One region of the Siccibacter colletis genome, then DNA from elsewhere that is predicted to be linked to it. Evidence: predicted binding sites of a transcription regulator. Region 1 holds the regulator's gene; each other region holds the start of a gene.
The links. The regulator CRP, encoded in region 1, controls carbon source genes, mostly activating them, when cyclic AMP is high. The targets are predictions, from matches to a motif close to ATGTGANNNNNNTCACAT.
Positions count from the first base shown of each region.

Region 2: a site for CRP is predicted at 2,335-2,352, ahead of cdd (cytidine deaminase). Genes of this name have one in related genera too.
Region 3: a site for CRP is predicted at 1,453-1,470, ahead of KFZ77_RS09090 (sugar transporter). Genes of this name have one in related genera too.

Region 1 is NZ_CP074352.1:328,071-332,351, reverse strand. Features, by position in the region: gene KFZ77_RS01555 (phosphoribulokinase) at 1-661, shown strand, start outside; gene KFZ77_RS01550 (OsmC family protein) at 707-1,111, opposite strand; gene crp (cAMP-activated global transcriptional regulator CRP) at 1,417-2,049, shown strand; gene KFZ77_RS01540 (YccS/YhfK family putative transporter) at 2,110-4,194, shown strand; gene argD (bifunctional acetylornithine/succinyldiaminopimelate transaminase) at 4,195-4,281, opposite strand, start outside.
Region 2 is NZ_CP074352.1:2,715,049-2,719,329, reverse strand. Features, by position in the region: gene KFZ77_RS13145 (AI-2E family transporter) at 1-463, opposite strand, end outside; gene sanA (outer membrane permeability protein SanA) at 553-1,266, opposite strand; gene cdd (cytidine deaminase) at 1,379-2,263, opposite strand; gene KFZ77_RS13130 (CidB/LrgB family autolysis modulator) at 2,482-3,174, opposite strand; gene KFZ77_RS13125 (CidA/LrgA family protein) at 3,171-3,572, opposite strand; gene dusC (tRNA dihydrouridine(16) synthase DusC) at 3,763-4,281, shown strand, end outside.
Region 3 is NZ_CP074352.1:1,896,275-1,900,555, reverse strand. Features, by position in the region: gene KFZ77_RS09100 (DUF2000 domain-containing protein) at 84-506, shown strand; gene KFZ77_RS09095 (PhzF family phenazine biosynthesis protein) at 538-1,326, opposite strand; gene KFZ77_RS09090 (sugar transporter) at 1,550-2,749, shown strand; gene KFZ77_RS09085 (alpha/beta hydrolase) at 2,777-3,928, opposite strand; gene KFZ77_RS09080 (MarC family NAAT transporter) at 3,940-4,281, opposite strand, start outside.

The DNA.
Region 1 (4,281 bases):
CCCGGAAGCTAACGACTTCGGCCTGCTGGAAGAGACATTCAGCGAATACGGGCGCAGCGGCAGCGGCCAGTCGCGTAAATACCTTCATACTTACGATGAAGCAGTGCCGTGGAATCAGGTTCCCGGCACCTTCACGCCGTGGCAGCCGCTCCCGGAGCCAACGGACGTGCTGTTCTACGAAGGGCTGCACGGCGGTGTGGTCACGCCGCAGCACGACGTGGCGCAGCATGTTGATCTGCTGGTGGGCGTGGTGCCCATCGTTAACCTTGAATGGATCCAGAAGCTGGTGCGTGATACCAGCGAGCGCGGTCACTCGCGCGAGGCGGTAATGGACTCCGTGGTGCGTTCGATGGAGGATTACATCAACTTCATCACCCCGCAGTTCTCGCGCACCCATATCAACTTCCAGCGCGTGCCGACGGTGGATACCTCCAACCCATTCGCAGCGAAAACTATCCCGTCGCTGGACGAGAGTCTGGTGGTGATCCACTTCCGCAATCTGGAGGGCATCGATTACCCCTGGCTGCTGGCCATGCTGCAGGGTTCATTTATTTCTCACATGAATACGTTAGTGGTGCCGGGCGGCAAGATGGGGCTGGCGATGGAGCTGATTATGATGCCGCTGGTGCAGCGGTTGATGGAAGGGAAAAAAATCGAATAACGGTGCGGCGCTGACTGCATGAAGCCTGTCAGCGCCGCCCTGCCGTCAGGCTTCAATCACCTCATACGAGTGGGTGATGTTCACCGCTTTCTCCAGCATCAACGCCACCGAGCAGTATTTCTCTGCCGAGAGCGACACCGCCCGCTCTACCGCCGCGTCTTTGAGCGCTTTACCGGTAACGATAAAGTGCAGATTAATGTGCGTGAACAGGCGCGGCGCCTCTTCCCGGCGTTCGGAGGTAAGCTTCACCTCGCAGTTGGTCACGTCGTGACGCCCCTTCTGCAGAATCGACACTACGTCAATCGCGCTACAACCACCTGCGGCCATCAGTACCATCTCCATCGGGCTTGGCGCTTTATCGCCGGAGTTGCCGTCCATCAGCACCTGATGCCCGGAGGCAGATTCACCCAGGAAGGTCAGGCCTTCCACCCATTTAACACGTGCCTGCATTTGCCTTCTCCTGACTTGCTGATTTGACGACAGATTACTCGTCGCCCGCAAAACAGGCAACGAAAGGCGACCTGCGTCAAGCTGAAACGAGACAATACAAGACACTCATGAAAAGCTATGCTAAAACAGTCTGGCTGTAATCATGTAACATTGATGTTATGCATGTATGCGGCGGATTTTACTCATTAAAGGCGACGAAATCTGACGAGCGCCACTTCCCGGGATGCGGGAATATATGACAGCAACCCCAGAGCAGGGGCATAACCCGGACTCTGGAGCCAGTTTATAACAGAGGATAACAGCGCATGGTGCTTGGCAAACCGCAAACAGACCCGACTCTTGAATGGTTCTTGTCTCATTGCCACATTCATAAGTACCCATCTAAGAGCACGCTGATTCACCAGGGTGAAAAAGCGGAAACGTTGTACTACATCGTTAAAGGCTCAGTGGCAGTGCTGATCAAAGATGAAGAAGGCAAGGAGATGATCCTGTCCTATCTGAATCAGGGTGACTTTATTGGCGAGCTTGGCCTGTTTGAAGAGGGCCAGGAGCGTAGCGCCTGGGTTCGCGCGAAAACCGCCTGTGAAGTCGCTGAGATCTCCTATAAAAAATTCCGTCAGCTGATCCAGGTGAACCCGGACATCCTGATGCGCCTCTCCTCGCAGATGGCGCGTCGCTTGCAGGTCACCTCCGAGAAAGTGGGCAACCTCGCCTTCCTCGACGTAACCGGCCGTATCGCCCAGACCCTGCTGAACCTTGCAAAGCAGCCTGACGCGATGACCCACCCGGACGGAATGCAGATCAAAATTACCCGTCAGGAAATTGGCCAGATCGTGGGCTGCTCCCGCGAAACCGTAGGCCGTATTCTGAAAATGCTGGAAGATCAGAACCTGATCTCCGCACACGGTAAAACCATCGTGGTTTACGGAACCCGTTAAGCCGCTTCGCAACGGCGTGTTACGCGAGTAGCACGCCGTTGTTGTCTCTGCTCGTTGGCTATGTGGCGCAGGCTGATTTACCACCCCGAAGTTAACTACGCACTCCGACAAACGCTGGTGCTCTGTATTCCCGTGGCGGTGGGCCTGATACTGGGCCATCTGCAACAGGGCTTGCTCTTCTCGCTGGTGCCTGCCTGCTGCAATATTGCCGGGCTGGATACACCTCATAAACGCTTCTTCAAACGCCTGTTTATCGGCGGCTCGCTGTTTGCCCTCAGTAGTCTCGCAGTCCAGCTTCTGCTTTATCAGCAACTTCCTCTGCCGATTATTCTGAGCGTCATGGCGCTGGTGCTTGGCGTGACGGCGGAGATCAGCAGCCTGCATGCGCGCCTGCTCCCGGCCTCGCTTATCGCCGCGATCTTTACCCTAAGCCTCGCCGGCAACATGCCGGTCTGGCAACCAATGCTCATCTACACCCTCGGCACGCTGTGGTACGGCGCGTTCAACTGGTTCTGGTTCTGGCTGTGGCGTGAACAGCCGCTGCGGGAGACACTCAGTCTGCTCTATCGCGAACTGGCGAGCTACTGTGAAGCGAAATACAGCATGCTTACCCGGCATACCGACCCGGATACCGCGCTACCGCCATTGCTGGCACATCAGCAGAAGGTGGTGGATCTCATCAGCCAGTGTTATCAGCAGCTGCACATGCTGGCCGCCAACCGCCAGAATGATTACCGGCGCCTGCTGCGCGCGTTCCAGATTGCGCTCGACCTGCAGGAGCATATCTCGGTCAGCCTGCACCAGCCGGAAGAGGTACAAAAGCTGGTGAAGCAGACCCACGCCGAAAAAGTCATTCGCTGGACAGCGCAAACTGTCGCCGGCCGGCTGCGCACGCTTGCCGACGATATTCTCTATCACCGCTATCCGACGCGTTTTTCGATGGATAAGCAGAGCGAAGCGCTGGAAAAGATCGCCCGTCAGCATCCCGATAACCCGGTCGGGCAATTTTTTGATTATCACTTCAGCCGCATCGCCCGCGTGCTGCGCACCCAGCGCCCTCTGTACGTGCGCGACATGATGGAGGACCGGCAGCGCCGCCTGCCGCTGTTCCCGGCGTTAAAAAGTTACCTCTCTTTTAAATCTGCGGCCCTGCGCAACGCCGCGCGTATCGCCGTGATGCTGAGCATCGCCAGCCTGGTGGGCAACGCGTTTCATCTGCCGAAACCGTACTGGATCCTGATGACCATTATGTTCGTTACCCAGAACGGCTACGGCGCCACGCGGGTGCGGATCTTCCACCGTGCTGGCGGCACCATGGCGGGGCTGCTGATTGCCGGCGTGGCGCTGCATTTCCACTTCCCGGAAGGATTCGCCCTGCTGGCGATGCTGGCGATTACGCTGGTGAGCTATCTGATCATCCGCAAAAGCTACGGCTGGGCGACGATAGGCTTTACCGTCACGGCGGTGTACACCCTGCAGCTGATTACCCTGAACGCTGAGCAGTTTATCCTGCCGCGCTTAGTCGATACCTTGATTGGCTGTCTGATTGCCTTTGGCGGGATGGTATGGCTGTGGCCGCAGTGGCAGACCGGTCTGCTGCGGCAGAATGCGCACGATGCGCTGGAGGCGGATCAGGACGCGCTACGCCTGATCCTCAGTGATAACCCCGGGGCGACACCGCTGGCGTGGCAGCGTATGCGCGTGAACCAGGCGCACAACGCGGTGTATAACTCCCTTAACCAGGCGATGCAGGAGCCGGGCTTCAACACGCACTATCTGGCGGACATGAAGCTGTGGGTGACCCACAGTCAGTTCGTGGTCGAGCACATCAACGCCATCACAACGCTGGCCCGGGAACACAACATGCTGACGCCGCAGCTGGCCGAACGCTATCTGCAATCCTGTGAGATTGCCATTCAGCGCTGCCAGCAGCGGCTGGAGTATGACGCGCCGTCAGCGAGCAACGACGTAACCATTATCGAACCGCCAGAGTCGTTGCCCTCAGGCCCGCTCACCACCATGGAGCAGCACCTGCAGCGCATTCTCAGCCACCTGAGCACCATGCATACCATTTCGTCCGTGGCCTGGCGCCAGCGGCCTCAGCATGGGATCTGGTTGAAGCGACGGCTGCGCGGCGAAAGCTGATCAGCCGTTAACCACCTTACCTACCGCCGCGGCGAAGCGCGCCATCCCATGGTCGATCTCATCTTCTTCCACCACCAGCGATGGGGC
Region 2 (4,281 bases), 1.7 Mb from region 1:
CAATGAGCATCACGCTGCCGGCAGCGTACTGGCTGCCCTGCAGCGCCATATCCGACAGCCTGGTGCGGATGGCGGGCAGGTTATCCACCTGATAATCGGCCATGATGCGGCGCGCCCAGTCCGGCAGATAACTGACGACGTCATTGAACAGCGAAGTCATGGTGGCGTTATCACCCTGCATTGAGCGATAGACGGTGTTGAATTCGCTCGCCAGCGACGAGGTGATCATCACCAGGGGAGTGAAGACGATCAGGCAGATCAGCAGCAGCGTGAGCAGCGAGGCGAGGCCGTTTCTGCCGCCGGTGGTGCGGCTGAGCCAGATTTTCGTTCTGTAGAAGATGACGGCCAGAATCGCGGCCCACAGCACCGGGGAGCTGTAGGGGCGTAAAATATTAAAAAACGCCAGCGTAACCAGCGCGAGGATCAACCCAAAAAGGATTTTCGAGGTTCGTCCTGTAAGCATGTGACTTCCTTATTTTTCGATATGTTGCACAGAGTATGGCCCATAAGCGTGGTTTGGGCGCAATCCCACAGCCGGCAACAAACGGGCGGTTATTTACTGTTTTGCAGTTCGAGTAGTTGTTCCGGGGTGACGGCCGGATAGCCCTGAGCATCTTCCGGCACTTCATGGGCTGCCGGAATGGGCACCAGCGGTCCGAGGAAACGCGGTTCACGTTTGAAGAGATAAAGGTCGGCCAGCGCCCCAAGCCGGGCGCCAAATTCGCGCACCCGCACCGTCAGCATGTCTTTCGGCGACGGCACGGCGTAACACTGGGCCTGGATACCCATGTGCAGCGCAATGAACAGCGCGCGCTCGCAGTGAAAGCGCTGGGTAATGATGATGAAGTCGTTGGTGTCGAACACTTTGCGGGTGCGTACGATGGAATCCAGCGTGCGGAAACCGGCGTAATCCAGCACGATATCTGCAGGATCGACGCCGGCGGCAATCAAATCCTTACGCATCGTCATCGGCTCATTATAGCTTTGCTGGGCGTTATCTCCGCTCAGCAGCAAGTAGTTCACCTTGCCGCTGTTATAGGCGTTAATCGCGCCCTGAATGCGGTAGCGGTAGTACTGATTGATCACGCCGGTGCGGTAATACTTGGCGGTGCCGAGCACCACGCCGACCTGACGATAGGGCAGATCCTGCAGCTCATCATAGACCCAGGGGGCGGTTTTCCAGCTGATCCAGCGATCGAGAACAAGCGCCGATAACAGCAGTAAGCCGATGATGACTAACAGGCTGTATAACGCACGCTTAAACATGGAAGTGACTCAAATGCGGATGAAATTTGACCCCAAGGCTACTGTAAGCGCGGGGTTTCGGCAACCGGTGGCGATGCGGTTGCGCTAAATTTCACCGCATCGCGTACCGGTATCAGGCGATTGTCAGACGTTCGACGCGCTCGCAGCCCACGGATTTCAGCGTTGCTACGGTGGCGTCCCACTGCATCAGCGTCGCGTCGGCTTTCTCGGCCAGCACCGCGCGGGTGATGTCAGCATAGTCGTAGCCGCTCAGGCTCAGCACGTTGAGGGCGCACTGCAGCGGCGGCAGCGTCGGGTTAAATGCGGCGTTTTCCGCGTAGCTGCCGGTGAACACCGTGCCGTCCTGCATCTCAATGGCGATGCCGGATGGAGAGTTGCTGTAGGGCGCGTGGCTACGGTTGGCGGCAGCCAGTGCGGCCTGGCTCAGCGCGTCGCCTTCGGCGTGCAGGCCGTGGGATTGCGGGTCCATCAGCAGGTGGACGATCTCCAGATCGCGCGGGCCAAATGCGTCCGGCAGGTAGTCGCCCAGCGTGGCGCTGGTGCGGCCCGGCAGGTTGATGCGCAGGGTCAGGCCGCTGTTCAGCTCGTTCATAAACTGGCGGCAGTGCCCGCACGGCGTGTAGTTGACGGTGAGCGCTGCCAGCTGCGTCTCACCGCGCATCCAAGCGTGGCTGATGGCGCTCTGCTCGGCGTGGACCGTCTGCTGCATGGTGGTGCCGGGGAATTCCATATTGCCGCCGAAGTAGAGATTGCCGCTGACGCCGCGCGCCACCGCGCCGACGTTAAAATGCGAAATCCCGGTGCGTGCACAGGCGGCAGCCAGCGGTAGCAGGGCGAAGGCCAGCGCGTCATCATCGAGGCCACTTCGTTTCTTCAGCCCGGTTGCCTGTTCGGCGGTAAACATTGCCGGGAAATGGTCATGGTCGAGCAGGGGAGCAAGCGCGGATTGCAGATCTGCCGTCAGCTGTTCAAACGATGAGTGAAAACGTGAGTGCATGGCTACGCCTCTTAGCAAAAATAGAACCATCAAAATCGGGATCGTAGTTTACGGGCCCGGTTGCCCTTTATATGTGATCTGTGTCGCGCTGAAAATGTAATAAATGAAATTAAAAACAAAATTGCGCGACGCATCGCAAGTTTTTGGGGCATGAGAGGGGCAAAACCGCTTTAGCCTGCACTAAAGCGGTGACGGACAGATGACGGGAGCGGAGCGCTTTAGCCCCAGAGCAGCAGGATGAGCGGGAAGATAAACGGGGCCAGCAGGGAGGTAATAATCCCGCACATCACCAGCGCCAGCGAGCTGAACGCCCCTTCCTGATAATCGAGTTCCGCACAGCGGGCGGTGCCGAGGGCGTGGGACGCAGTGCCCATCGCCAGGCCGCGCGAGGCTTTCGTGCGGATTCGCATCGCGTTGAGCAGCGTGTGACCAAACACCGCGCCGAGAATGCCGACAAAAATCACGCACACCGCGCTGATAGCCGGAATACCGCCGATGCTGCCGCCCACCGCCATCGCAATCGGCGTGGTGACGGACTTCGGCAGGACCGAGGCGGCGATCTCCGGCGACGCGCCCATCCACAGGGCCACCGAGGTGCCGGTGAACATCGCCACCACGCTGCCAATAAAGCAGACCAGAATAATTGATTTCCAGCGCGCGCGGATCTGGTGCAGCTGTTCATACAGCGGGAAGGCCAGCGCCACTACCGCTGGCTGCAGCAGGTCGTTAAGGATTTTGCTGCCGGCAAAGTAGCGCTCATAGGAAACGCCGGTGACCAGCAGCAGCGGAATAATCACCGCCATCGATACCAGCAGTGGATTAAGCAGCGGCATTTTCACCCACGCCGCCAGCCTGCGTGCAGCAAAAAAGACGATCAGGGATAACGGCAACGACCACCAGATTTCGCTCATTTTTGTTTACGCTCGCGCTGACCAACGATCGGGCGTTCGCCGTGCAGCAGATGCGAACTCCAGCTGACCACCAGGAATACCACCAGCGTACTGATGGCGCAGGAGACCACCACCGGGCCGAACTGGGCGCGCAGCACGTCGGTGTACTGCATCACCCCGACGCCGACCGGCACAAACAGCAGCACCATATAGCGGATGAGGGCGTGGCAGCCCGGCTTCACCCACTTCGCCGGCACAATCTGCAGCGACAGCAGCACAAACAGGATCAGCATCCCGATAATGCTGCCCGGAATCGCTACGGGAAGCAGCGTCGCAATGCCGATGCCGGCATAGAGACAGGCATAGAGAACAATAAACGCGCGCACGAAGTGCCAGCAGGTGATAAGCCATTTATTCATGGGGATAGCCCTTAGTTATTCGCATTCATCATACAATTAAAAATAATTCTGTGCTACCGATCACATCACTCTGTGAGCATAACAAGCTTTTCCGGCGCAGGCCTCAGGCAGATGACCCACGTTATCGCGCCACTGGCACCCGTCAGGCGGAGGCGCTACCATAGCGCCTCATTTTTCTCCGGGTAGCACTATGCGCGTTTTGCTGGCACCGATGGAGGGCGTCCTCGACGCCTTGGTGCGTGAAATTTTAACCGACGTTAACGATTACGACCTCTGCATCACCGAATTTTTGCGGGTGGTGGACTCGCTGCTGCCGGCGAAATCCTTCTATAAACTCTGCCCGGAGCTGCACCACCACAGCCGTACCCCGTCCGGCACCCGGGTGCGCATCCAGCTGCTGGGTCAGCATCCGGCGTGGCTGGCGGAGAACGCTGCCCGTGCGGTGGAGCTTGGCTCGTGGGGAGTCGATCTCAACTGCGGCTGTCCGTCGAAGCTGGTCAATGGCAGCGGCGGCGGCGCGACGCTGCTGAAAGATCCGGATCTGATTTACCGCGGCGCGAAGGCGATGCGCGAGGCGGTGCCGTCGCACCTGCCGGTCACGGTTAAAATCCGTCTCGGCTGGGACAGCGGCGCGCGGCAGTTTGAGATCGCCGATGCCGTGCAGCAGGCGGGAGCCAGCGAGCTGGTGGTGCATGGCCGCACCAAAGAG
Region 3 (4,281 bases), 1.6 Mb from region 1:
TTCAGACAACATTTTCCCGGGCGGTTAACGGATAATAGTCCGGTGCTGCGGATGTCCCGCAGCGCCTGCTAAGGAGACAACGCGTGAGATTTGATGTCACTACCCACCGCTGCATCATCGTCATTGACCAGCACCTGAGCGCCGGGCTGGCGATGAATGCCGCCAGCGTAATCGGGATCGGTTTTGGTCGTCTTACCGATAACCTGGTTGGCCCGGACATGCAGAGTCAGGACGGGGTGAACTATCCGGGCGTGATCGCTGCTCCGCTGCCGGTGCTGCTGGCTGCGGGCGACTATCTGCGGGAGCTGCATGGCGTAAGCGAGGCCGATGAAGAGTTGGTTGCCATGCCGTTCAGCGCCCTGGCGCAGTCGTGCAAAACTTATGAAGAATACGGGGAGCGTATCGCCGCAACCCCCAGCGGGCAAATCGAACTGGTGGCGCTGGGCCTGATTGGGCCGAAGAAGAAAATTACCCGCCTGAGCGGCAACCTGAAGCTGTACCGCTGAGAAATAAGGCGGCAGCGTGCCGCCGGAAAGATTAGCGCAGAAACACTTTGCCAATGAGATAGGTGGTCGCCTGGCCGCCAATCAGCACCCGATCGCCCTGCCACTGACAGCGCAGATCGCCGCCCCGGGCCGAGACCTGACGAGCCAGCATCGTGGTTTTCCCCAGGCGTTCGCCCCAGTACGGGATCAGCATGGCATGTGCCGAGCCGGTGACCGGATCTTCCGCCACCGCTTCGCCAGGGCAGAAGAAACGGCTGACGAAATCATACTGTTCCCCCGGCGCGGTCACGCACACCATTTTGCCGAGCGGTTTCAGCCCGTGGATATCCGGGGCCAGCGCCCGCACCTGTTGCTCGCTCTCCAGCACCACCAGATAGTCGCGCCCGACGCTGATTTGCTGATAGCTGTCGATGCCAAGACACTGAAGCAGCAGCGGTAGCACGTCGCACGGCTGCGTCTGCCATGCCGGGAAGTCGAGGGTCAGCCAGTCGCCGTTGCGCGTCACCGCCAGGTCACCGACGAAGCGCGTGGTGAAGTGGATGGTGGTATCCGGGAAATCGAGATACTCAAAAATCACGTGAGCCGCGGCGACGGTGGCGTGTCCGCACAGGTCAATTTCGGCCTGGGTAGTGAACCAGCGCAGCTCGAACCCGCTATCGCTGCGCACGAAGAAGGCCGTTTCTGACTGGTTATGCTGCTGCGCCATGCGCAACAGGGTTTCATCCGGCAGCCACTCGGTAAGCGGGCAGACCGCTGCGGCGTTGCCGCCGAAGGTGTCGCTGCTGAAGGCGTCCACCATGTAAAAATCTACTGTGTTCATCAGGTTACTCTCCGGTTATCTGGCTACCACCCTGGCAGAGCCGCTGCTTTTCGCCAACGATTTTTATCATGCCCCTCCCTCATCCAGACCATCACGTTTGCTCACGAAGGCTGACGCCAGCTAAAAATGAGATTCAGATCACAAAATGGTTGAATTTCCGTCAGCGGAGGTTTTAAGATCCCTCGCTTACCTTTTTCTTCTCACCAACGCGATATGAATGACTATGACGATTAACACAGTCCCACGCAGTGTGGCGTGGCTGCGAGTGGTGACGCTTGCCGTCGCGGCTTTTATTTTCAATACCACTGAGTTTGTGCCGGTTGGGTTACTCTCGGATATCGCGCAAAGTTTTGGCATGGAGACGGCGCAGGTGGGGATCATGATCACCATCTACGCCTGGGTCGTGGCGCTGCTGTCGCTGCCGTTTATGCTGCTTACCAGCCAGATTGAGCGCCGCAAGCTGCTCATCGCCCTGTTCGTGCTGTTTAGCGGCTGTCACGTGCTCTCGTTCCTCGCCTGGAACTTTACGGTGCTGATTATCAGCCGCATCGGCATTGCCTTCGCCCACGCCATTTTCTGGTCGATTACCGCATCGCTGGCGATCCGCCTGGCGCCCGCCGGTAAAAAAGCCCAGGCGCTGAGCCTGCTGGCCACCGGTACCGCGCTGGCGATGGTGCTCGGTATCCCGATTGGCCGCATCGTCGGGCAATACTTTGGCTGGCGTACCACCTTCTTTGTGATTGGCGTCGGAGCGCTGGTAACGCTGATCAGCCTGATTAAGCTGCTGCCGAAACTGCCGAGCGAACACTCCGGCTCGCTGAAAAGCCTGCCGATCCTGTTCCGCCGTCCGGCGCTGATTAACATCTACGCCCTGATTGCCGTGGTGGTCACCGCCCACTACACCGCCTATAGCTACATTGAGCCGTTCGTGCAGACCGTTGCCGGGCTGAGCGGCAACTTCGCCACCGGCCTGCTGCTGCTGCTCGGCAGCACCGGTATTCTCGGCAGCGTGCTGTTCGGCAAGCTTGGCAACAATCACGCCTCCACCCTGGTGAGCGGTGCTATCGGCCTGCTGGCGCTCTGCCTGGCGCTGCTGATGCCGTCCGCCAGTAATCCTACCACCCTGCTGACGCTGAGCGCGTTCTGGGGCATTGCCATGATGGTGATTGGGCTTGGCATGCAGGTGAAGGTGCTGGCGCTGGCCCCGGATGCGACCGACGTGGCGATGTCGCTGTTCTCCGGCATCTTTAACATCGGCATCGGTGCCGGCGCGCTGGCGGGCAGTCTGGTCAGTCAGCACCTGTCGATGGCCTCCATCGGCTATGTCGGGGCGCTGCCAGCGCTGGCGGCCCTGATCTGGTCGGTGATCATTTTCCGTCGCTGGCCGGTACAGCTGGAAGAGAGCCAGCCGGTAATACATTAATTTCAGGGTGGCGATGGCCACCCTTTTTTATGGCGTCGGCGGGAGCGGCGTACCGTTTACCACTGCGCCAATGACCGCTTCCTGCCAGCTGAACCACGGATTCCACGTCAGACGAGCGTGAACTTTATCTTCCGCCTGAAATCCCCAGTCGGAGTACCACACCTCTTCCCCCTTCAGACAGCGCTGAGCAAACGCCTCGCTCTGCCCGTTGGCACACAGCCGTTCCCGGCCCGCACGTCCGTACAGCGGGTTATCCGGGGAGAACAGCACCGACATATGGGAGAACTGGCTGATGCGCTCGTCAGGCAGATAGTCGGTGCGCACCAGCACCCGCTGGGCCGCCTGCTGCGCCGTGTGCGGATTACCGTACCAGATCAGGCGACTGGCGGGATGCGGAAAATCCTCGTCGAAGCGGTCAAGCATCCAGCGGGTATCCAGCACCGAATCATGCTCCGCCAGCACCATCACCACCGGCTTAGTAAACGGCTGTGCCGCCAGCAGGCGCCGGGCGGTGGCGCTGGTGTACCAGAACTGCGCAAAGCCGTTGGTCGGCACCCGCAGATAGCGCGTGGCGATCTGCTGCGGGAACACCTTGCTGCGCGGGCGCAGCCAGTCGCGGAACAGCGCCAGCGCAGGGGCCAGGAAGTCATAACGGGTATCGGATTTGAACGCCGGAGAGAACAACAGCAGCCCTTCGACGTCATGCCCGACGGCATATTCCAGCGCGAGATTGGCCCCGGTAGAGAACCCGCCGAGCCACAGCGTATCCTCCTCAGAAGCCAGCATAGCCGCCTGCTCGCGCACTACCTGACGCCAGTCGTCGACCGTCACCGCCAGCATATCTTCCGGGCGCGTGCCGTGCCCCGGGAGCAGCGCGGTGCGCACCAGAAAACCCTGCTGCGCCAGCGCCGGGCCGATATCGCTGAACGAGCCGGGGGAATCTCCCAGCCCGTGCACCAGCAGAATACCCTTGCGCGCCCGCCCCGCCGGACGCCACTCCTGCGGGCTGTTCCAGGCCAGCTCGCCGGCTTTATCCAGCGTCTGAAACGCGCGGTGCGCCAGCAGCCAGTCGCGGGTCTGCTGCTGATAGGCGGCAAAGCTGTGCTGGCCGAGCGGCGGCGCAGCGACCTGCTGACGCTGACACCCCGCCAGTACCAGCAGAAGCAGTGCCACCCACAGCTCGCGCGCCACTATGGGTGATAGCTGGACACGATCTCCAGCACGCCGTTAATGATGAACTGCACGCCCATGCAGACCAGCAGGAAGCCCATCAGCCGCGAAATGGCCTCGATGCCGCCCTTGCCCACCAGGCGCATGATCGCCCCGGAGCTGCGCAGTGACAGCCAGAGGATCAGACCAATCAGGGCAAACACCAGCGGCGGGGCCAGCATCACCACCCAGCCCGAAAACTCCGCGCCGTGGCGCACGGTGGAGGCCGAGCTGATGATCATTGCGATGGTTCCGGGTCCGGCGGTGCTGGGCATCGCCAGCGGCACAAAGGCGATATTGACATCCGACTCCTGGCTCAGCTC